3 regions of the Streptomyces sichuanensis genome follow, and region 1 is predicted to be linked to each of the others. Evidence: riboswitches for the same ligand, from Rfam matches in the RefSeq annotation. Region 1 holds a riboswitch; each other region holds the start of a gene.
The links. A riboswitch is a leader RNA that binds a small molecule or an ion and turns the genes downstream of it on or off. The one in region 1 is predicted to bind cobalamin.
Positions count from the first base shown of each region.

Region 2: another riboswitch for cobalamin. It lies ahead of LE181_RS16250 (ribonucleoside-diphosphate reductase subunit alpha); the one in region 1 lies ahead of metE (5-methyltetrahydropteroyltriglutamate--homocysteine S-methyltransferase).
Region 3: another riboswitch for cobalamin. It lies ahead of nicT (Nickel transporter NicT); the one in region 1 lies ahead of metE (5-methyltetrahydropteroyltriglutamate--homocysteine S-methyltransferase).

Region 1 is NZ_JAIXMK010000005.1:38,531-45,933, forward strand. Features, by position in the region: gene LE181_RS03380 (amidase domain-containing protein) at 1-694, shown strand, start outside; gene LE181_RS03385 (short-chain fatty acyl-CoA regulator family protein) at 905-2,314, opposite strand; gene aceA (isocitrate lyase) at 2,604-3,896, shown strand; cobalamin riboswitch at 4,117-4,334, shown strand; gene metE (5-methyltetrahydropteroyltriglutamate--homocysteine S-methyltransferase) at 4,483-6,816, shown strand; gene LE181_RS03400 (protein-tyrosine phosphatase family protein) at 6,937-7,377, opposite strand.
Region 2 is NZ_JAIXMK010000049.1:18,152-25,554, forward strand. Features, by position in the region: gene LE181_RS16245 (ribonucleotide-diphosphate reductase subunit beta) at 1-396, opposite strand, end outside; gene LE181_RS16250 (ribonucleoside-diphosphate reductase subunit alpha) at 396-2,786, opposite strand; adenosylcobalamin-variant (AdoCbl-variant) riboswitch at 2,964-3,065, opposite strand; gene mctP (monocarboxylate uptake permease MctP) at 3,238-4,869, opposite strand; gene LE181_RS16260 (DUF3311 domain-containing protein) at 4,866-5,147, opposite strand; gene LE181_RS16265 (carbonic anhydrase) at 5,558-6,169, shown strand; gene LE181_RS16270 (SulP family inorganic anion transporter) at 6,244-7,403, shown strand, end outside.
Region 3 is NZ_JAIXMK010000016.1:22,121-29,523, reverse strand. Features, by position in the region: gene LE181_RS08080 (YIP1 family protein) at 1-442, opposite strand, end outside; gene LE181_RS08075 (APC family permease) at 515-2,065, opposite strand; gene LE181_RS08070 (FAD-dependent monooxygenase) at 2,234-3,457, shown strand; cobalamin riboswitch at 3,539-3,753, shown strand; gene nicT (Nickel transporter NicT) at 3,784-4,989, shown strand; gene LE181_RS08060 (sensor histidine kinase) at 5,316-6,440, opposite strand; gene LE181_RS08055 (response regulator) at 6,433-7,161, opposite strand.

The sequences.
Region 1 (7,403 bases):
CGAGCCGACGACGACGGGCTTCAAGGCCCGCCACGAGCTGACCTTCTCCGCCGCCAAGGGCGGCAAGTGGGAGCTGACGGGCATCCAGTCCGCGGACCAGGGCCTCCGGGCGGTCAACGCCCCGGCGCCGAAGGTCGCGGCCGCCGACGCCGGTTCGACGCCGAGCGCCGCCCGCGCCGCCACCACGTGGCCGGTCAAGGCGGTTCCGAAGAAGCAGACCTCCGGCTACAACTACGCCGCCATGGCGGCGTACGCGGAGAAGTACTGGCGCAACTACAACCCCGAGTACCGCAAGTTCAACAGCGCGGGCGGGGACTGCACCAACTTCATCAGCCAGGCCCTCAAGGCGGGCGGCTGGAAGCCCGAGGCCGGCAAGTCCTCGGACTACACCAAGTGGTGGTACGACTCCAAGGGTCAGTCCGACTCCTGGGTCGGGGCCAACGAGTGGTCGTGGTACGCGCAGAACTCCAAGCGCGTCACCAGCCTGTCCAACGTGTACCAGCTGGAGGTCGGCGACATCCTCCAGATGGACTTCGACCGGGACGGGTCCAAGGACCACTCCATGATCACCACGTACCGGAGCCGGGTGGGCATGCCCTACCTGACCTACCACTCCACCAACACCTTCCGTAAGTCGATGGCGAGCATCGTCGCGTCCTACCCGGACGCCAACTACTACGCCTACCGCACCTGACGGAAGCGGCCGGGCACGAGCACACCGCCCGGCCGGCCCAGGTGCCTCCGGGGCCGTCGCCGGCAGGCGACGCCCCCGGAGCCACCGCCCGGCAGCGGGCCCGTGGACCACCGCCCCGAGCGGAGGCCACGGGCCCGTCGTCGTCCGCTGCTCCTCGCCGTCACGGCCGCGTACGTCGTCCGGCGCCGCCGCGGCTGAGTCCGCCGGCGGTCAACGGTCCCGGTCCGCCACCGGATACGGCACGAACGTGCTGCTGTTCTCGTCGACGGCGAGCGGGCGGCCGAGCGGGGGCACGGCCCGCTGCGGGCAGTCCAGGCGTTCGCAGATGCGGCAGCCCATGCCGATGGGCGTGGCCGCGGAGGCGTTGCCGAGGTCGAGGCCGTCGGAGTACACGAGCCGGGACGCGTGCCGGATCTCGCAGCCCAGACCGATGGCGAAGGTCTTGCCGGGCTCCCCCCAGCCGCCGCGCTGCCGGGTCACGGTGCGGGCGGTCCACAGGTACCGCTGCCCGTCGGGCATGGCGGCGACCTGGACGTGGATGCGGCCGGGGGCGGCGAACGCCTCGTAGACGTTCCACAGGGGGCACGTGCCGCCCGCGCGCGAGAAGTGGAATCCGGTCGCGGACTGACGCTTGGACATGTTGCCGGCGCGGTCGACGCGCACGAACGAGAACGGCACCCCGCGCAGCCGCGGCCGCTGGAGCGTGCTGAGGCGGTGGCAGACGGTCTCGTAGCCGAGCCCGAAGTGGTCGGTGAGCCGCTCGACGTCGTACCGCATCTCCTCGGCCGCCGCGTGGAAGGCCCGGTACGGCAGGATCAGCGCGGCGGCTGTGTAACTGGCGATGCCGATCCGCGCGAGCGACCAGGTCGTGGAGCCCTCGGGGTAGTCCTCGGAGGCGAGCGCGGACAGCTCGTGCCCGCATTCGAGCAGGGCGAGCTGCGTGGCCATGCGGAACGCCCGTTGCCCGGGCCGCAGACGGCTGGACAGGTGGAGCACACGGCGCATCGGGTCGTAGTGGTGCAGGCGATCGGAGCCCGTCGTCAGCCGCACGCCGTGCCGCTCGGTGAGCCGGGCGGACAGGGCCGCGAGCACCCCTCCGGGGCGGATGCCGAGGCCGTCGGCCAGCTCCTCGGCGGCGAGGTCGAGATCGTGCAGGTAGTTCTGGCGGCGGTAGAAGAACTCCCGGATCTCCTCGTGCGGCGGGCGCGGCGCGGCCGGGTCGGCGGCGCCCGCACGGCCTTCCGCTGCCTGGGCCAGACGCTCGGTCAGGGCCTGGTTGCGCCGCCCCAGACCGAGCAGGACCGCGGCGACGGCCGGCAGCCGGGAGGCGAGCTCGGACAGGTCGGCGGCGGAGACCTCGGCGGCGGCGATCTCGTCGGCGAGCGCCTCGCGCAGATCGGCGAGCACACGGGTGGTGCCGGCCTCGGAGAAGAAGCCGGGGTCCACGCCGAACGCCTCGGTCAGGCGCAGCAGGACGGGGACGGTCAGCGGACGGGAGTCGTGCTCCATCTGGTTCAGGTAGCTCGGGGAGATGGCCAGGACACGGGCCAGCTCCGCCTGGCTGAGCCGCCGCTCCTCCCGCAGCCTCCGCAGCCGTGTCCCCGCGTACGTCCTGCCCACCGTCGACTCCTGTCCGCCCCTGCGCACGAGTACCCGGCGCCCAGCTTCGCAGAGTTGGCAGAACGCCCGCAGAAGATTCGCAACACTTGGCAGAAGGCCACGCTTGAGGGCACTCAGTGCCACTGGCAGAGTCGTAGTGCGGCCCGCCGGCCCGGTTCTCTCCACTTCCGCTCACCACCGATGGCACGGCGGGCCGCGCTCCCCAGGGAGATGCCCTGCCCCTTCACATGCTTGGCAGGCCCCTCCGGAGCCCCGACCACTGCTCCCACCCCGATCCCAGGAGACAGCCATGGCACAGGCAGCGACGGGTACCCGGACGACCGCCGAGGACCTCGCCCGGCGGTGGGCGACCGACCCCCGCTGGAAGGGCATCGAGCGCACCTACGGCGCACAGGACGTGATCCGCCTGTCCGGCAGCGTGCGCGAGGAGCACACCCTCGCCCGCCGGGGTGCCGAACGCCTGTGGCGGCAGCTGCACGAACGCGACTACGTCCACGCCCTCGGCGCCCTCACCGGCGGCCAGGCGGTGCAGATGGTCAAGGCCGGCCTGCAGGCCGTCTACCTCTCCGGCTGGCAGGTCGCCGCCGACGCCAACCAGGCCGGCCACACCTACCCCGACCAGAGCCTCTACCCCGCCAACTCCGTCCCCCAGGTGGTGCGCCGCATCAACAACGCCCTGCTGCGCGCCGACCAGATCGCCACCGCCGAGGGCGGCGCCGACACCACCGACTGGCTGGTGCCGATCGTCGCCGACGCCGAAGCCGGCTTCGGCGGACCGCTCAACGCCTTCGAACTCACCAAGGCGATGATCGCCGCAGGCGCGGCGGGCATCCACTACGAGGACCAGCTGGCCTCCGAGAAGAAGTGCGGCCACCTCGGCGGCAAGGTCCTCGTGCCCACCGCCCAGCACATCCGCACCCTCAACGCCGCCCGGCTCGCCGCCGACATCGCCGACGTGCCCACGCTGATCGTGGCACGCACGGACGCCCTGGCCGCGAACCTGCTGACCAGCGACGTCGACGAGACCGACGCACCGTTCTGTACCGGCGAACGCACGGCCGAGGGCTTCTACCGGGTGCGCAACGGCATGGCACCGGTGATCGCACGCGGCCTGGCCTACGCCCCGTACGCCGACCTCATCTGGGTGGAGACCGGCACCCCGGACCTGGCGCAGGCCCGTGAGTTCGCCGAGGCACTCCACGCCCGCCACCCCGGCAAGATGCTGGCCTACAACTGCTCGCCCTCCTTCAACTGGAAGGCAGCCCTGGACGACGACGCGATCGCCAAGTTCCAGCGGGAGCTGGGCGCCATGGGCTACCGCTTCCAGTTCATCACCCTGGCCGGCTTCCACTCCCTCAACCACGGCATGTTCGACCTCGCCCGCGGCTACGCCGAGCACGGCATGACCGCCTACGTCGACCTGCAGGAGCGCGAGTTCGCCGCCCAGCAGCACGGCTTCACCGCCGTCAAGCACCAGCGCGAGGTCGGCACCGGCTACTTCGACCTCGTCTCCACCGCCGTCAACCCCGCCTCCTCCACGACGGCGCTCACGGGCTCCACCGAAGAAGAGCAGTTCCACTAAGAGGTCAGGGCGCGGCCCACCTCGGCCGCACGACCGCCAGGGGATTCCACACCTACGACCGGGGCTGAGGGGCCCGGGTCGGTGGCCGGGCCTGAGGGGGCCCGGGCGACGGGAAGGCGGAGCGCGAAGCGGCCCCGGCCGCTTCGCGCTCCGCACCGCCCACCCCGCACATCGTGTGGCCGGCATGTGAACAGCACGTGCGAACACGGGGAACAGCCCCTAGTGTTGCCGGTGCAGCTGGTTCGCCCTGCCCGCCAGGCAGGCGCGTCGCAAGAGGGAACCCGGTGCGAATCCGGGACTGCCCCGCAGCGGTGAGCGGGAACGACCGCCGTCATACGCACTGGCCCGTACGGGCCGGGAAGCGACGGCCAGTAGGTGCCCGGCCCCCGGCCGGACGCGCCCGCGAGTCCGAAGACCTGCCGCTGCCCGTGCGCGACCGTTCGCGCACGGACATCCCGGTGACCTCTCGGGCGGGTCGGCGTGCACACCAGGCGGGACGCGACGGCCGCGTCGCTGCCTGGTCCGTCATCCCTTCGCGCCCCGGACGATCCGAGATCCTGGAATGAAGCTCGCGAAGGAGAGTTCCATGACCGCCAAGTCCGCAGCCGCGGCAGCACGGGCCACCGTGCACGGCTACCCCCGCCAGGGCCAGGGCCGTGAACTGAAGAAGGCGATCGAAGGCTACTGGAAGGGCCGCGTCACCGCGGCGGCCCTGCGGGAGACGGCCGCCGGACTCCGCCGCGCCACCTGGCGGCAGCTCGCCGGGGCCGGCATCCACGAGGTGCCCACCGGCGACTTCTCGTACTACGACCACGTCCTGGACACCAGCGTCATGGTCGGCGCCATCCCCGCCCGGCACCGCGCGGCCGTCGAGGCCGACGCCCTGGACGGCTACTTCGCGATGGCCCGCGGCACCCAGGAGGTGGCGCCGCTGGAGATGACGAAGTGGTTCGACACCAACTACCACTACCTGGTGCCCGAACTCGGCCCCGACACGGTCTTCTCGGCGGACTCCGGCAAACAGGTCGCCGAGCTCACGGAGGCCCTGGCCCTCGGCCTGGCCGCCCGCCCGGTCCTCGTCGGCCCCGTCACCTACCTCCTGCTGGCCAAGCCCGCGCCCGACGTGGCGGCCGGCTTCGAACCCCTGACGCTCCTCGACCGTCTCCTGCCGGTGTACGCCGAGGTGCTGGCCGACCTGCGGGCCGCCGGAGCGGAATGGGTGCAGCTCGACGAGCCCGCGCTCGTCCAGGACCGCACGCCGGCCGAGCTGAACGCCGCCGCCCGCGCCTACCGCGAACTGGGCGGCCTCACCGACCGCCCCCGCCTGCTGGTCGCCTCCTACTTCGACCGCCTCGGCGACGCCCTGCCGGTCCTGGCCAAGGCCCCCGTCGAGGGCCTCGCCCTGGACTTCACCCGGTCCGCCGCCGCCAACCTCGACGACCTCGCCGCCGTCGGCGGCCTCCCCGGGAAACGCCTCGTCGCAGGCGTCGTCAACGGGCGCAACGTATGGATCGACGACTTCGAGAAGTCGCTGTCCACCCTGGGCACCCTCCTCGGCCTCGCCGACCGGGTCGACGTCGCGGCCTCCTGCTCCCTGCTGCACGTCCCCCTCGACGTCACGGCCGAGCGCGACATCGACCCGCAGATCCTCCGCTGGCTCTCCTTCGCCCGGCAGAAGGCCACGGAGGTCGTCACCCTGGCCCGCGGCCTGGCCCACGGCACCGACACCATCGCCGCCGAACTCGCCGCCAACCGCGCCGACCTGGCCTCCCGTGCCACTTCCCCCATCACCTACGACCCGGCCGTACGGGCCCGCACCGCAGCCGTCACCGACGCCGACGCCCGCCGCTCCCACCCCTACCCCGAGCGGGCCGCGGCGCAGCGCGCCCACCTGCGGCTGCCGCTGCTGCCCACCACCACCATCGGCTCCTTCCCCCAGACGACCGACCTGCGCACCGCCCGCGCCGACCTGCGCGCCGGACGGACCGGCACCGCGGCCTACGAGGAGCGCATCGAGGCCGAGATCCGCGAGGTCATCGCCTTCCAGGAGAAGACCGGCATCGACGTCCTGGTGCACGGCGAGCCCGAACGCAACGACATGGTCCAGTACTTCGCCGAGCAGCTCACCGGCTACCTGGCCACCCAGCACGGCTGGGTCCAGTCCTACGGCACCCGCTACGTCCGTCCGCCCCTCCTCGTCGGCGACATCTCCCGCCCGGAGGCGATGACGGTCCGCTGGACGCGCTACGCCCAGTCGCTCACCGACCGCCCCGTCAAGGGCATGCTGACCGGTCCCGTCACCATGCTCGCCTGGTCGTTCGTCCGCGACGACCAGCCGCTCGCCGACACCGCCCGTCAGATGGCCCTCGCCCTGCGCGACGAGGTCGGCGACCTGGAGGCCGCCGGGACGTCCGTGATCCAGGTCGACGAGCCGGCGCTGCGCGAGACGCTCCCGCTGCGGGAAGCCGGCCGCGGGGCCTACCTGGCCTGGGCGACCGGGGCGTTCCGCCTGGCCACCGGCGGTGTCCGGCCCGCCACCCAGATCCACACCCACATGTGCTACGCCGAGTTCGGTGACGTCCTGGCGGCCATCGACGACCTCGACGCCGACGTCATCAGCCTGGAGGCCGCCCGCTCCCACATGCAGGTGGCCGGGGAGCTCGCCGCCGTCGGCTACCCGCGCGAGGTCGGCCCCGGCGTCTACGACATCCACTCGCCGCGCGTGCCGGGCGCGCAGGAAGCGGCCGCGCTGCTGCGCAAGGGCCTGGCGGCCATCCCCGCCGACCGCCTGTGGGTCAACCCCGACTGCGGCCTGAAGACCCGCGGCTGGCCGGAGGTCCGCGCCTCCCTCGCGAACCTCGTCGCGGCGGCGCGTGAGGTCAGGGAGGACCTGCCCGACAGGTCTTCCCGACAGGTCTGACAGGTCTGACAGGTCCGGACCGGGTCCGGCAGAGGCAGGGAACAGGACGCGGGGCGGGAGGCACGGGAGAGCCTGCCGCCCCGCGCGGTCCGTCCGGCCGCGCGCCCGGTAGCCGGACGGTCACGTCCGCGGGGCGCCGAAGTCCCGTACGTAGCGTTTCTGCCAGGGCGTCTCCACAGCGTGGCGGTCGTAGTGCCGGCGGACGAAATCCACCGCTTGACCTGCAGGGATCCCGTCCAGGACGGCGAGGCAGGCCAAGGCCGTCCCCGTCCGTCCGCGGCCGCCGCCGCAGGCGATCTCGACCCGCTCGGCCCCGGCCCGTCGCCATGCCTCGGCCAGCACGGCCCGGGCCTCGGCCGGGCGGCTCGGCAGCCAGAAGTCCCGCCAGGGCAGCCACCGCGCCTCCCAGGGGACGCCGGCGGGCCGTCTGCCCAGGAGATACACGCCGAAGTCGGGCACCGGCCCCTCCGGAAGCGCCCGTCGCAGCCCCCGGCCCCGGACGAGACGCCCGGAGGGAAGCCGCAAGACCCCTGCGTCCTCAGCAGTCCACGTTGCGATCACCCGCCCCACCGTAGCCGCCGCGCGCT
Region 2 (7,403 bases), on a different contig from region 1:
CGCGTCGAACGCGGCCGCGCGCTCCTCCGGGTCGGGCAGGTAGGTGTCGAGCAGCGTCAGATAGAACTGGACGTGCACGGCCTCCTCGAAGAGCTGCCGCGACAGGTAGAGGCGCGCCTCGGGGGAGTTGATGTGCTTGTACAGCGTCAGCACGAGGTTGTTCGCCACGATCGAGTCGCCGGTCGCGAAGAACGCGACCAGGCGGCCGATCATGTGCTGCTCGCCCGGGGACAGCTTGGCGAGGTCGGCGACGTCGGAGTGGAGGTCGACCTCCTCCACGGTCCAGGTGTTCTTGATCGCGTCGCGGTAGCGGTCGTAGAAGTCCGGGTACCGCATGGGGCGCAGCGTCAGCTCGAAGCCGGGGTCGAGCAGGTTCTTCTGGCGTTCGGTGGACATTACTGGCAAGCCTCGCAGGACTCGGGGTTCTCAAGGGAGCAGGCGATGGCGTCCGCGTCGGGCGCGGCCTGCTGCACGGGGATGGTGGCGGCGGGGGCGCCGGAGCCGGACGCGGCGCGGGCGATCCGGGTGGCCGGGCGGGAGCGCAGGTAGTACGTCGTCTTGATGCCCTGCTTCCAGGCGTACGCGTACATCGAGCTGAGCTTGCCGATGGTGGGCGAGGCCATGAAGAGGTTCAGCGACTGGCTCTGGTCCAGGTACGGCGTACGGGCCGCGGCCATGTCGATCAGGGCGCGCTGCGGGATCTCCCAGGCGGTGCGGTAGAGGTCGCGCACCTCCTGCGGGATCCACTTCATGTCCTGGATCGAGCCGTTGGCGTCGGTCATCGCGTCGCGGGTGGTGCGGTCCCACACGCCGAGCTTCTTCAGGTCGTCCACCAGGTAGGTGTTGACCTGCAGGAACTCGCCCGAGAGGGTCTCGCGCTTGAAGAGGTTGGAGACCTGCGGCTCGATGCACTCGTAGACGCCCGCGATGGAGGCGATGGTCGCCGTCGGGGCGATCGCCAGCAGCAGCGAGTTGCGCATGCCGACGGCGGCGATGCGGGCGCGCAGCGCCTCCCAGCGGTCCGCCCAGCCGGCCACCGCGTTCGGGTAGTGGTCGGGGTGCAGCACGCCGCGGGCGGTGCGGGTGGCCTCCCACGCCGGGTGCGGGCCGTGCCGCTCGGCGAGGTCGGCGGACGCCTCGTACGCCGCGAGCATGATCCGCTCGGAGATGCGGGTCGACAGCTCCTTCGCCTCGGCCGAGTCGAAGGGCAGGCGCAGGCGGAAGAAGACGTCCTGCAGGCCCATCAGGCCCAGGCCCACCGGGCGCCAGCGGCTGTTGGAGCTGCCGGCCTGCTCGGTCGGGTAGAAGTTGATGTCCACGACGCGGTCGAGGAAGGTGACGGCCGTACGGACCGTACGGTCGAGCTTCTCCCAGTCCATCTCGCCGTCGGCGCCCAGGTGCTGGGCCAGGTTGACCGAGCCCAGGTTGCAGACCGCGGTCTCGCCGTCGTCGGTGACCTCAAGGATCTCGGTGCAGAGGTTCGAGGAGTGGACGACCGCGCCCTTCTCGGCCGTCTGGTTGGCCGTGCGGTTGGCGGCGTCCTTGAAGGTCATCCAGCCGTTGCCGGTCTGCGCGAGGGTGCGCATCATGCGGGCGTACAGCACGCGGGCCGGGACCTGCTTGACGGCCTTGCCGGCGGCCTCGTAGGCGCGGTAGGCGGCGTCGAACTCGTCGCCGTAGAGGTCGACCAGGTCCGGGGTGTCGGCGGGGGAGAAGAGCGACCAGTCGGCGTCGGCCTCGACGCGGCGCATGAACTCGTCCGGGATCCAGTGCGCGATGTTGAGGTTGTGGGTGCGGCGGGCCTCCTCACCGGTGTTGTCGCGGAGCTCCAGGAACTCCTCGATGTCCGCGTGCCAGGTCTCCAGGTAGACGCAGGCCGCGCCCTTGCGCCGGCCGCCCTGGTTGACGGCGGCGACGGAGGCGTCGAGGGTGCGCAGGAACGGCACGATGCCGTTGGAGTGGCCGTTGGTGCCGCGGATCAGCGAGCCGCGGGAGCGGATGCGCGAGTACGACAGGCCGATGCCGCCCGCGTGCTTCGACAGGCGCGCCACCTGGTGGTAGCGGTCGTAGATCGAGTCCAGCTCGTCCAGCGGGGAGTCCAGCAGGTAGCAGGACGACATCTGGGGGTGGCGCGTGCCGGAGTTGAAGAGCGTGGGGGAGGACGGCAGGTAGGAGAGCGTGCTCGTCAGGCGGTACAGCTCCGCGACGTCCTCCAGCGCCCGCTCGGAGTGGTCCTCGGCCAGGCCGCAGGCCACGCGCAGCAGGAAGTGCTGCGGGGTCTCGATCACGTCGCGGTGGATCGGGTGGCGCAGCAGGTAGCGGCTGTGCAGGGTGCGCAGGCCGAAGTAGCCGAAGCGGTCGTCGGCGCCGTCGACGAGGGCCTTCTCGACCAGCTCGTCCAGGCGCGCGGCGTGCTTGGCCACGAAGGCGGCGGTCTCGTCCGCGATGAGGCCCTCGCGGTGGCCGACGGCCACCGAGGCGGAGAAGGACGTCGCGCCCTGGCCGGCCGCCTCGTCGGCGATGGCGAGGGTGAGCAGCCGGGCGGCGAGGCGGGAGTACTCCGGCTCCTCGGCGATCAGGCCGGCGGCGGCCTCGGTGGCGAGGGAGCGCAGCTCCGCCTCGTCCGAGGCGGCGCTGCGGCCGCGCAGCGCGGCGGCGGCGACCTTGCCCGGGTCGGTGGCGGGAAGGTCTGCGGTGAGATCGGTCAGGGTGCGCAGCAGCGCGGTCCCGGGACCGCCGGTCGCTTCCGCGTTCTCTGAGACCGGATCGGCGGGCGCGATGGTCACGTGTGGCTCTCCCTCGCTCGGCTGGGGTGGGCCGGGCGGGAGAGCGCGACGGTCGCGTACGGGCATGCCGCTTGCACCGGGGCATGACGCGTAGGCGTCCCGTCGGCCCAACCCGCGGGGCCCGGACGAATTCAACGCCCATAGCCGAGCCCAGGGCAGGCTCGGTGGCGGACGCTGCTGCCGGCAGGTCCTCGGACTTCGGGTGCGCTGGGTATATGCGCACACATACACCGTTGCGGGACAGTTCCGGATTTCCACCGGATTCCCCTGCGACGACAGCGAGGATGAGCATACATCTAGTGCCGGGCCCCGTACGCGCCCCCACATGTTGTGTCGTCCCGTCATGGGCCGGTCGCGGAATGTGCTATCGGAGGGCTCCTGGAGGGCAAGCGGAAAGGGCCGTCACGCCCCCTGGCGGGGGTGTGACGGCCCTCGGGTGGAGGGGGGTGGGTCAGTGCCCGCCGGGGGCTCCCACGGTGGCCGGGGGGAGGTCCGTGCGGACGCCCGGGTCGCCGGCGTCGGCCGTGTAGTCCGACGGCTTCGTCTGGTCGGCCCCGTCGGGTGCCTTCAGGGCCTTCAGGACGAACGTGGCGACGATGACGACGATCACATTGAGAACGAACGCCGTGAGTCCGATGTACCCCTTCTCGCCGATGAACGGGATGAGGTTGGTGTTCCCGAAGTGATCCTGGGTGGCGCTCGGGGTGTCGTACGCCCGCCACGTCCCGTACGTCATGCCGACGGCCCAGCCCGCGAGCAGCGCCCAGCGGTGGCACCAGCGGGTGAAGAGCCCGCCCACGAGCGCGGGCACGGTCTGCAGGATCCAGATGCCACCGAGCAGCTGGAAGTTGATGGCGACCGTTTTGTCCATGGTCAGGACGAAAACGAGGGCGCCGACCTTGACGAGGAGCGATGCGAGCTTGGAGACCTTCGCCTCGTGTTCGGGCGAGGCGTCCGGTCTGAGGAAGTCCTTGTAGATGTTGCGCGTGAAGAGATTTGCGGCGGCGATCGACATGATGGCGGCCGGTACGAGCGCGCCGATGCCGATGGCCGCGAAGGCCACGCCCGTGAACCAGTCCGGGAACATGTCCTCGAACAGCTGCGGGATGGCCAGCTGGCCGTTCTTGACCTTCACCCCGGCGGCGATCGCCATGAAGCCGAGCATCGCCAGCAGGCCCAGCATCAGGGAGTAGAGGGGAAGGATGGTGGTGTTGCGCCGGATGACGTTGCGGCTGCGGCTGGAGAGCACCGCCGTCACGGAGTGCGGATAGAGGAAGAGGGCCATCGCCGAGCCGAGGGCGAGGGTCGCGTACGCCCACTGCGCCTGCGGGGCGGTGACGAGCGAGCCGCGCGGTTTTCCGGTTGCCGGGTTTTCGGCCGCGAACGCGTGACCGGCCTTCGCGAAGATGTCGTCGAAGCCACCCAGCTTGATCGGGATGTACACGATCGCCACGATGATCACGATGTAGATCAAGGTGTCCTTGACGAAGGCGATCAGCGCGGGCGCGCGCAGCCCGGAGGAATAGGTGTAGGCCGCGAGCACGCCGAAGGCGATGAGCAGCGGCAGGTCCTTCACGAACCAGTTGGTGTTCTCGCCGCCGCCCACGCCCATGACGTCCAGGACGGCCTGGATGCCGACCAGTTGCAGGGCGATGTACGGCATCGTGGCCAGGATTCCGGTCAGCGCGAGGGCGAGCGAAAGGCCCTTGGAGCCGAAACGGCCCCGCACGAAGTCGGAGGAGGTCACATAGCCGTGCTTGTGGGAGACCGACCAGAGCCGGGGCAGGAAGGTGAACACCAGCGGATAGCAGAGGATCGTGTAGGGCACCGCGAAGAAGCCCGCCGCGCCGCCCGCGTAAATGGCCGCCGGGACCGCCACGAACGTATAAGCGGTATAGAGGTCGCCGCCCAGCAGGAACCAGGTGACCCAGGTGCCGAAAGAACGGCCGCCGAGCCCCCATTCGTCGAGATTGTTCGCGTTCTCCGCACGCCGCCACTTCGAGGCCATGAAGCCCATCACGGTGACGGCCAGGAAGAAGACGATGAAGACGGTGAGCGCGACACCGTTCACGCCGTCCTTCACCGGGACTCACCCCCCTCGTGCGCCCGGGTGCGCCGCCGCTCGTGACGGCGGACGATGACGTAGGCGGTGACGGTGAGCAGCGTCGAGAGGACCACCCACAGCATCTGGTACCAGTAGAAGAAGGGAATGCCGATGAAGGCCGGGGTGAGCCGGGAGTACGAGTCGACCCAGAGCATCGCCGCGAACGGCAGCGCCAGGCACACGCCGGCGACGACCAGCGGCAGGCTGACGGCCTGTCTGGTGGGGCTCCCCGGTGGCTGAGCGGGTGGTTCCGACATGCGTGACTCCGTCCCCTGAGCGATCACTTGCGTAATGCGCAGGAATTTAGGGGAGGCAGCCTCCGGACGTCACCCCCCATCCGCATATCGGAACGGCAACACCCGTGGCGCTCCAGGGATTCGGATGGTTGAACTCCGCCCGAACCGTGCGCGGGGGGCTTGCGACGACGGGGCGCGTCGGGCGCCGTGAGGGGCGCAAGTGCCCCTCTATGCGCCCTGTTTGAGGAAAATAAAGTCTGTCATCAGCAAGTAATGTGTGGGTAAAGTATTGGTCGCGGCCGCACCGGACAATCGGACCGGCGGCCGTCGGCGCCCCCTTGCCGCGGCGCCCGAACCAGGCAATGCCGATCCACATGACCCGACCCGACCACACCGCGTCCCGAACTGCGAGACGCAGGAGGCAGGCCACCATGAAGTCGCTCATCGACAACGCCCGATCCTTCGCGAGTCACGTCGCCGAGAACGCCGAGAGCTTCCGCGCCCTGGAGGCCGGACAGTCGCCCGAGGCCCTGTTCATCAGCTGTTCCGACTCGCGCGTCGTGCCGTCCCTCATCACGGGCGCACGCCCCGGCGAACTCTTCGAGCTCCGCACCGCGGGCAACATCGTGCCCGAGTACCACCACGACCACCCGGCCGGGGAGACGGCCACCATCGAGTACGCCGTGCGCGTCCTGGGCGTCCGCGACATCATCGTCTGCGGTCACTCCCACTGCGGCGCGGTGACCGCCATCGTGCAGGACGACGAGCTCTCCTCCGCCCCCGCCGTGCGGGGCTGGCTGGAGCGTGCCGTACCGCGGGCCGTGCGGGCCCCGCGGAGTCAACTGGCCCCCGTCTCCGCCGACATGGCCGAGGCCGTGCAGCACCACGCGGTGGCCCAGCTCGAACGGCTGCGCGCCTACCCGTGCGTGCGCGAACGCATGGCGGAAGGGCTGCTGTCCCTTCACGCCTGGTACTACGAGGTCCACACCGGTGCGGTCAGGGCGCACCGGCCCGGCGGCGGCCGCTCGTTCGGGCCGCTGTAGCAAGCGGTTCCCAGCGAAGCACCGCTCAGCACTCCGCCGTGCACGACACCTTGAATCACAAGGAACCCTCACCCATGTTCTCCACCCTCAAAGACCCTCCCGCCCTGCGGCGTGACGCACTCGCGTCGCTCGTCGTCTTCCTGGTCGCCCTCCCGCTGTGCGTCGGCGTCGCCGTCGCCTCGGGCGTGCCGGCCGAGCTCGGACTGATCACCGGCATCGTCGGCGGCCTGGTCGTCGGCGCCATGCCCGGCAGCACCTTCCAGGTCAGCGGCCCGGCGGCCGGTCTCACCGTGCTCGTCTTCGAAGCCGTGCGGGAGTTCGGGCTCGGCACCCTCGGTGCCATCGTCCTCGTCACCGGCCTGCTCCAACTCGGCCTGGGCGCCCTGAAGTTCGGCCGCTGGTTCAGAGCGATCTCCGTCGCCGTCGTCCAGGGCATGCTCGCCGGCATCGGACTCGTCCTGCTGTTCGGCCAGCTGTACACGATGGCCGGGGTCCGGCAGCCGCGCTCCGGCCTGGAGAAGATCGCCGGGATACCGGGACTGGTCGCGGACGTCGTCACCGACCGGGACGCGCTGGTCTCCTTCGCGGTCGGCGCCGGGACCATCGCCGTCCTGGTGCTGTGGAAGAAGCTCCCGGCCAAGGCCCACCTGGTCCCGGCCCCGCTGGTGGCCGTCGCCCTGGCCACGGCCGTGACCGCGCTGGGCGGCCTGGACATCGCCAACGTCGAGGTGAACGGCCTGTTCGACGCCATCCAGCCGCCCGGCCTGAACGACATGACGAGCCTGGCCAGCGTCGCCGCCCTGGGCACGGTCCTGGCCTTCGCCCTGATCGCCTCGGCCGAGACCCTCTTCAGCGCCGCCGCGGTCGACCGCATGCACGACGGTCCCCCCACCCACTACGACAAGGAGCTGATGGCCCAGGGCGTCGGCAACACCGTCTGCGGCATCCTCGGCGCCCTGCCGATGACCGCGGTCATCGTCCGCAGCTCCGCCAACGTCCAGGCCGGCGCCCGGACCTCGCTCTCGCGCGTGCTGCACGGCGCCTGGCTGCTCCTGTTCGCCGTCCTGCTGCCGGCCGCCATCGGCGTCATCCCGCTGGCCGCCCTCGCCGGCGTCCTGGTCCACGCCGGCTGCAAGCTGGTGCCGTTCAAGGACCTGCCCCCGCTGTGGCGCGACCACCGCGGCGAGGTGGTGATCCTCGCGGTCACGGCCGTCGCGATCGTGTCCACCAGCAT
Region 3 (7,403 bases), on a different contig from region 1:
CGGCGGCCCGCACGGGCATCGAGCCCGCCGACAGCCAGGTGTCGAGGGCCAGCCGGGGCAGGTCGCTCGCCCAGAAGATGACCACGAACAGACTCGTCGTGGGCCCGAACCTGCCGTTGCCGCCCAGCCGCCGCGCGATCGCGTGGGTGGCGGCGCCCAGCAGCAGGCTCGCCAGCATCATCACCGCGGAGCCGATGGCCATCGCCTCCAGCGCGAGCACGGGGCTCACGCCCCACTGCCCCCAGAAGGAGTCCTTGGCCAGCGTCCCGAGCGCCCCGCACAGCAGGGACACGAATGCGGCCGCCCCCCACACGCTCCGGTCCCGGGCCTCGTCGAGGACTTCGACGGGCCGGTACCAGAGCCCGAATATCAGGCGGTGCCAGAGCAGCCTGCGCTGCTGGGCGGCGGGAGAGGACGGAGAGGGGGCAGTGGTCACGGGCATGGGTGCCGTTTTATCACCGTTCGGCCGGACCACCGGAGTCCGGTCCGCGGGGCCGGCCCCGCCGACGCCCCGTCAGGCAGGGGTCGGCTCCTTGCTGTCGGGGTTCCCGTCGGGGTCCTGACCCCGGTCGTCCGCGGCATCGGGGACGGCGTCGGGATCCGGGGCGTGCAGGTACTCCTCGCTGATCTCCCGCGGCCCGAACGGCCACACCTTCTCGTACGCCGCCCACAGCACGAACGCCACACAGCCGGCCGCGACCCAGGCGAGCGACCACTCGATCGGGTGCCGCCCCGGGGCGTTCTCGTCCGCGTAGCCGTAGATGACCAGCCAGCCGACCAGCGCCACCACACTGGGCAGCGGGTGGAGCCACACCCGGTACGGCCGCCGCAGACCCGGCTGCCGTCGCCGCAGCACCGACAGCGCCAGCACCTGCGCCAGGGCCTGCACGATCACCATCACGGCGGTCAGCAGCTGGATGAGCGTGGCCAGGTCGGTGTGACGGCCGATCAGGAAGCCCACGGCGGTGAGGACGCCCATCGTCCCCAGCCCCAGCACCGGGAAGCCGTGCCGGGGATGGAGCTTGGCGTACGGGCGGAAGAAGACCTTCTCGCGGGCGGCGTCGTAGGGCGCGCGCGAACCGCCCAGCAGCCCGGTCAGGACCGACGCGCCCGCCGTGACCAGGATCAGCAGCGTGACGACGTTCGCCGCGCCCTTGCCCCAGGAGCGTTCCAGCACCGCGGAGGCCACGGAGGAGGAGGCCGTAGACCCGGGGTCGAGCATCTCCTTCCAGTCGATCACCCCCAGCGTGCCGATCTGCAGCAGCAGGTAGATGCCCATGATGCCGAGGATCGAGTAGACGATCGCCCGCGGCACCGTGCGACCGGGATTCTTGATCTCGGCACCCAGATAGGCGACGGTGTTGTAGCCCAGGTAGTCGTAGATGCCGATGGTCAGGCCCGCGGCGAAGCCGATCCAGAAGTGATGGGTCGTCACCTCGAAGGCGTGCGCCGGATAGGTGAAGGCCCGGTCGGGGCTGAAGTTGCTGAACGCGGCGATGATGACGAGCAGCACCGAGGTGAGCATGACGCACCACAGCACGGCCGTGATCCGTGCGATGTGGTCGACCCGCCGCCACAGCAGCGTGACGATGAGCGCGATGACGGCTAGGCCCGTCACGTCGCCCTCCGTCTGCCCCATGCCCGGCCAGAGGTAGCCCAGGTACTGCACGAAGCCGATGATGCCCGTGGACATGCCGATCGGGATGAAGAGCATCGCCGTCCACACGAACAGGAACGGCACCAGCTTGCCCGTGCGGTACTGGTACGCCTGCCGCAGGTAGACGTAGCTGCCGCCCGCACCCGGCATCGCCGCGCCGAGCTCCGCCCAGATCAGCCCGTCGGCCAGGGCCAGCACCGCACCGGCCACGAAGCCGATCACCGCCTGCGGCCCGCCGAAGGAGGCCACCATCAGCGGGATGGTCACGAAGGGACCGATGCCGCACATCTGGCTCATGTTGATGGCGGTGGCCTGGAACAGGCCGATGCGGCGCACGAACGCGCCCCGCTGGCCCGGCACCGCCGGCTCCCCGGGCCCGTGTTCCGTGCGCGCTGCCGAATCTGTCATGGCGTCAGCCCCTTCTCGTCATACTGCACTGGTACACCGGCCCGCCCGACGCGTCCATCACCTGCGGAGTGTCGGAGACTCTGGCCCTGTGCCCGACGGTCGGTCAAGATCTGTGCACGGAGTGCTATCGGGCGGCACGTGGCGCCATTGCGAAGGAAGGGGCGGGGCATGCGCGGAGGAAGAGTGGCCGTCGTGGGCGGCAGCGTCGCGGGATGCGCGGCCGCCCTGGCACTGACCAGGGCCGGCGCCGGCGAGGTCGTCGTCTACGAGCGGGCGGCCGGCGCGCTCCACGACCGCGGCATCGGCCTCGCGGTGCACAAGGAACGCTACGCCGAGCTGGAGGCCGCCGGGTACACCGACGCCTCGATGCCGTGGGTGCGGCTCACCCGGCGCACCTGGATCACCGCCGAGGGCGGCGGGCACGCCGGACGGCTGCTGGGCGGGGTGCCGTTCCCCTTCCGCTCGTACGCCTGGGGTCCGCTGTGGAGCGCGCTGCGGGCCCGCATGCCCGCGTCCGTGGCGTACGTGCAGGGCGCCGTGGTGGAACGGGTGGTGCCCGCACCGGACGGGGTCACGCTGTGCTTCGCCGGCGGCGGCGAGGAGCGCTTCGACCTGGTGGTCGGCGCGGACGGATACCGCTCCGTCGTCCGGGCCGCGACGCCCACCCCCGAGCTGCCCGGCTACGCGGGTTACCTGGCCTGGCGCGGCGCCGTCCCCGGCGAGCTGCTGCCGGAGCCGCGCTCCGCCTGGCCCGAGGGCGAGGCGACGACCGTCACCTTCCCCGGCGGCCACATGATCGCCTACCGCATTCCCGGCCCGCGCGGGGAAGGCGTCGGTGCCAACTGGGTCTTCTACGCCACCCCGCCGTCCACCGTCGCCCTGGCGTCGGCCGACCCGACCAGCCTGCCGCCCGGCAGGGTGACCGCCGAGCTGACCGAGCATCACGAGAGCATCGTCGAGCGGCACTTCCCGCCGTACTGGCAGGACGTGGTCCGTGCCACGCCGCGCTCCGCGGCCGCGGTCCAGCCGCTGTACGACCTCGCCGTGCCCCACTACGGCCAGGACCGCCTCGTCCTGGTGGGCGACGCGGCCTCGGTGGCCCGCCCGCACATGGGCGGCGGCGCGGTCAAGGCGCTGCAGGACGTGGTGGTGCTGGAGCGGTCCCTGCGCGCGGCGGATTCCTGGGCCGAGGGGGTGCGGGCCTACGACGCCGAACGCTCGCCCAGCGGGCGCGCCGTGGTCGATCTCGCCCGGCGGCTCGGCCGGGCGCAGGTCGAGGCCACCCCCGACTGGGCGGCCATGGACCAGCGGACGGTCGAGGACTGGTGGCGGCGCATCTCCGACGGCGAGCGGGGCTTCGGCGGCCACGCGCTGGAACGGCCCACGCCGTGACGGGGCGTCCGTGACCAGGGCGGAGCTTGTTGCGACAACGTGGCAAGAGCCACTTTTGTGCCGCAGGAGGGCGGCCGGGCGCTAAGGTGGCCCGGCCGTGGTGTTCGGGAAGACCGGTGACAGACCCCCGTGGTCCGATTCCGGAGCGGCCCTCGCCACTGTGATCGGGGAGTGACCGTCCCGTTCCGCGCACCCCCGGTGCGCGGAGCCACTGGCAGCATCCGGCTGCCGGGAAGGCTGGGGCGGTGGCGTACGGACCCGTAAGCCAGGAGACCGGCCACGGCATCTCGAAATGATCCACGAGGTGCTGGAGCGTTCACCCCACCATGTCTGTCCTCCCGTCGGTTTCCGACAGTCCCGCCGATCCCGCCGCATCACCCGGCGGCGTCCTGCCCGCCTTCCGCTGGCGCCGCCAGGACACCGTGCGGACGGCCGGCCTGCTGGCCGTCATAGCCGCCCTGCACGTCGTCGCCTTCGGCGTGCTCTTCCTGCTCGTCGTCCCGAACCACTACACCGTCGACTCCAAGGTCTTCGGCGTCGGCCTCGGCGTCACCGCCTACACCCTCGGCATGCGGCACGCCTTCGACGCCGACCACATCGCCGCCATCGACAACACCACCCGCAAGCTGATGGCCGACGGCAAGCGCCCGGTCTCCGTCGGCTTCTGGTTCGCCCTCGGCCACTCCAGCGTCGTCGTCCTGATGGCCCTGCTGGTCGCCGGCGGCACCCAGCTCGCCGGGACGCTGATGGACGAGGAGTCCACCACCCACCAGACCCTCGGCATCGTCGGCACCACCGTCTCCGGCGGCTTCCTCTACCTCATCGCCGCCCTCAACCTCATCGCGCTCGCCGGCATCCTGCGCATCTTCCGGGCCATGCGCGAAGGCCGCTACGACGAGGCCGAGCTGGAGCAGCACCTGGACTCACGCGGGTTCATGAACCGCCTCCTCGGGCGCTTCACCCGCTCCATCACCCGCCCCGGGCAGATGTACCCGCTGGGCTTCCTCTTCGGCCTCGGCTTCGACACGGCCACCGAGGTCACGCTGATGGTGATGGCCGGCAGCGGCGCCGCCGCCGGGCTGCCGTGGTACGCGATCCTGTGCCTGCCGCTGCTGTTCGCCGCCGGCATGAGCCTCTTCGACACCCTCGACGGCACGTTCATGAACTTCGCCTACCAGTGGGCGTTCTCCAACCCGGTGCGCAAGGTCTACTACAACCTCACCATCACCGGCCTGTCCATCGCCGTCGCCTTCCTCATCGGCACCATCGAACTGGTCGGCGTCCTGCACGAGAAGCTCGGCCTCGACGACCCGGTCAGCGGCTGGATCGCCGGGCTGAACCTCGACAACGTCGGCTTCGTCATCGTCGGCCTGTTCGTGGTGGTGTGGGCGATCGCGCTCGCCTACTGGCGCCTGGCGAAGGTCGAGCAGCGCTGGGCCTCCCGCACGGCCGCCGCGCCGGCCACCGGGCTGCCGCCGGCCGCGGTCACGGACGGGGACACCCCGGGCCCGCACACTCCTTCCGCGCGCTGACGACGGGCGGGCTGTGCCCGGTGAGCTCCTCCCGCACCACCACCCTGGTCGGTCCGCCGCACGTCAGGCACGTGCGGGAGGAGGCGTCCCGCTCCCGGTCGACCGCGGCGGCGATCCTGCGCAGGGGACCGGAGCCGCTGCCGCCCGTACCGGAACCTGTTGCTGCGTCAGTGTCGGACATGGGCTATCCCGTTCACTTCCACGGTCGTGGCTCTGCCGGAGGCTGCATCGTGGCGCACGGCCCCTGATCACGTCAGCGCCTTGGCCCGTGATCACCCTCCGCGGGGCCACCAGGGCCCCAAGCTGACGACCGCGAGGGCCCGTTCCTACGATCCGGCCACCGGCAGCGTCACCTCGAACCGGCAACCGCCGGGCACGTTGCGCACCGTCGCCCGGCCGGTGTGCGCCTCGACGATGCCGCGCACGATCGCCAGCCCCAGGCCCGCGCCGCCGTACCCGCCGGCCGGCGGGGTACGGGCCGCCGAGCCGCGCCAGCCGGTGTCGAAGACACGCGGCAGGTCCTCCTCCGCGATGCCGCCGCACTCGTCCGTGACGGAGAGCACGACGCCGGCGCCGGTGCGCCGCGCGGCCACCGCGACCGTCCCGTCGGCGGGCGTCCGGTGGATCGCATTGACCAGCAGGTTCCCCAGCACCCGCGTCATCTCCCTGCCGTCCACCTCGACGGTCACCGCCTCGACCGCGTCCCCCACCAGACGGACGCCGTGCTCGCGGGCCAACGGGCCGGCCCCCGCCAGCGCTCCCTCCACCAGGTCGTCCACCGACAAGCGGCTCGGGCGCAGCGGCAGGGCCCCGGCGTGGATGCGGGAGAGCTCGAAGAGATCGCCGACCATGGCGTTGAGGCGGTCCACCTCGGTGCGGATCTGCCGGTGGTAGCGCTCCGGCTCCTCGGCCACCCCGTCCTCCAGCGCCTCGGACATGGCGCGCAGCCCGGCCAGCGGCGTGCGCAGGTCGTGCGAGATCCATGCGACGAGCTCGCGCCGCGACGCGTCGAGGGCGCGCTCGCGCTCGCGGGACGCGGCGAGCCTGGCGCTGGTCGCGGCCAGCTCGCGGGAGAGCGCGTCCAGTTCGGCCGTGGCCCCGCCGCCGGGGGCCGCGAACGCACCGGCCTCGCCGAAGGAACGGGCGGCGCGGGTCAGGTCCGCGCTGCGCGCCACCACCCAGCGCCCGAGGAGCAGCGCGGTCGCCAGCGAGATCACGGCGGCCATCGCGCACACGGTCGTCACGGCGGTCAGGTCGTGCGAGGACAGGAACATCGCCCACGCCACCGTCAGCGTCCCGGCGAGCATCGCGGCCACCGGGACCGCGGCCACCACGGCGAGCGACACGGCGACGGACCGGTGGCGCAGGGCCCGGAGCGCGAGGGCGCCCAGCAGCCCGGCGCCGGCGGCGCCGAGGAGGGCGTAGAGGGCGATGAGCAGCACGTCACGCATGGCCGGGTGCCTCCTCGCCGGGGTGCGCGGTGAAGCGGTAGCCGACTCCCCACACGGTCTGGATCAGCCGCGGCCGGGCGGGGTCGTCCTCGACCTTGGCGCGCAGCCGCCGCACGTGGACCGTCACGGTGGACACGTCGCCGAACTCCCAGCCCCACACCTCGCGCATCAGCTCCTCGCGGGCACAGGCCCGCCCGGGGTGGCGCAGCAGGAAGGCCAGCAGGTCGAACTCGCGGAGCGTGAGGGCCAGTTCCCCGCCGTCCTTCGTGGCGCGCCGGGCCACGGGGTCGAGCGTCAGGCCGGCCGCGCACAGCGGCGGTGCGGCCGGCGTCGCGACCGGGCGGGTGCGGCGCAGGACCGACCGGACGCGCAGGACGAGTTCGCGGGGGCTGAACGGCTTGGTGACGTAGTCGTCCGCGCCGACCTCCAGGCCGAGGATGCGGTCCTCCTCCTCGCCGCGCGCCGTCAGCATGATCACGGGGAGGGCGCCGTGGTCGCGGCGCAGTGCGTGGCACACCGCGAAGCCGTCCATGCCGCCGGGGAGCATGAGGTCGAGGACGACGAGATCGGGCCGGACGGCGGCGGCCGCCGCCAGGGCGGCGGGGCCGTCCGCCGCGCGGGCGGTGCTGAAGCCGGCGCGGGTGAGGTAGCCCGCCACGATCTCGGCGACGGTGGGGTCGTCGTCCACGACGAGGACGTGGCCGGGCAGGGTGTCATGCATGCCCCCAGCTTGGCACCCCGGAGGACTCTTCCCCGCCCCCTCCCCCAGCGGTAGCCGGGGTGGGGGTACCTCCCAGCGGTAGCTGGGGTGGGGGTACCTCCCAGCGGTAGCTGGGGTGGGGGTACCGCCCAGCGGTAGCTGGGGTGGGGGTACCTCCCAGCGGTAGCTGGGGTGGGGGTACCGCCCAGCGGTAGCTGGGGTGGGGGTACCTCCCAGCGGTAGCTGGGGGAGGTCGAGGACCG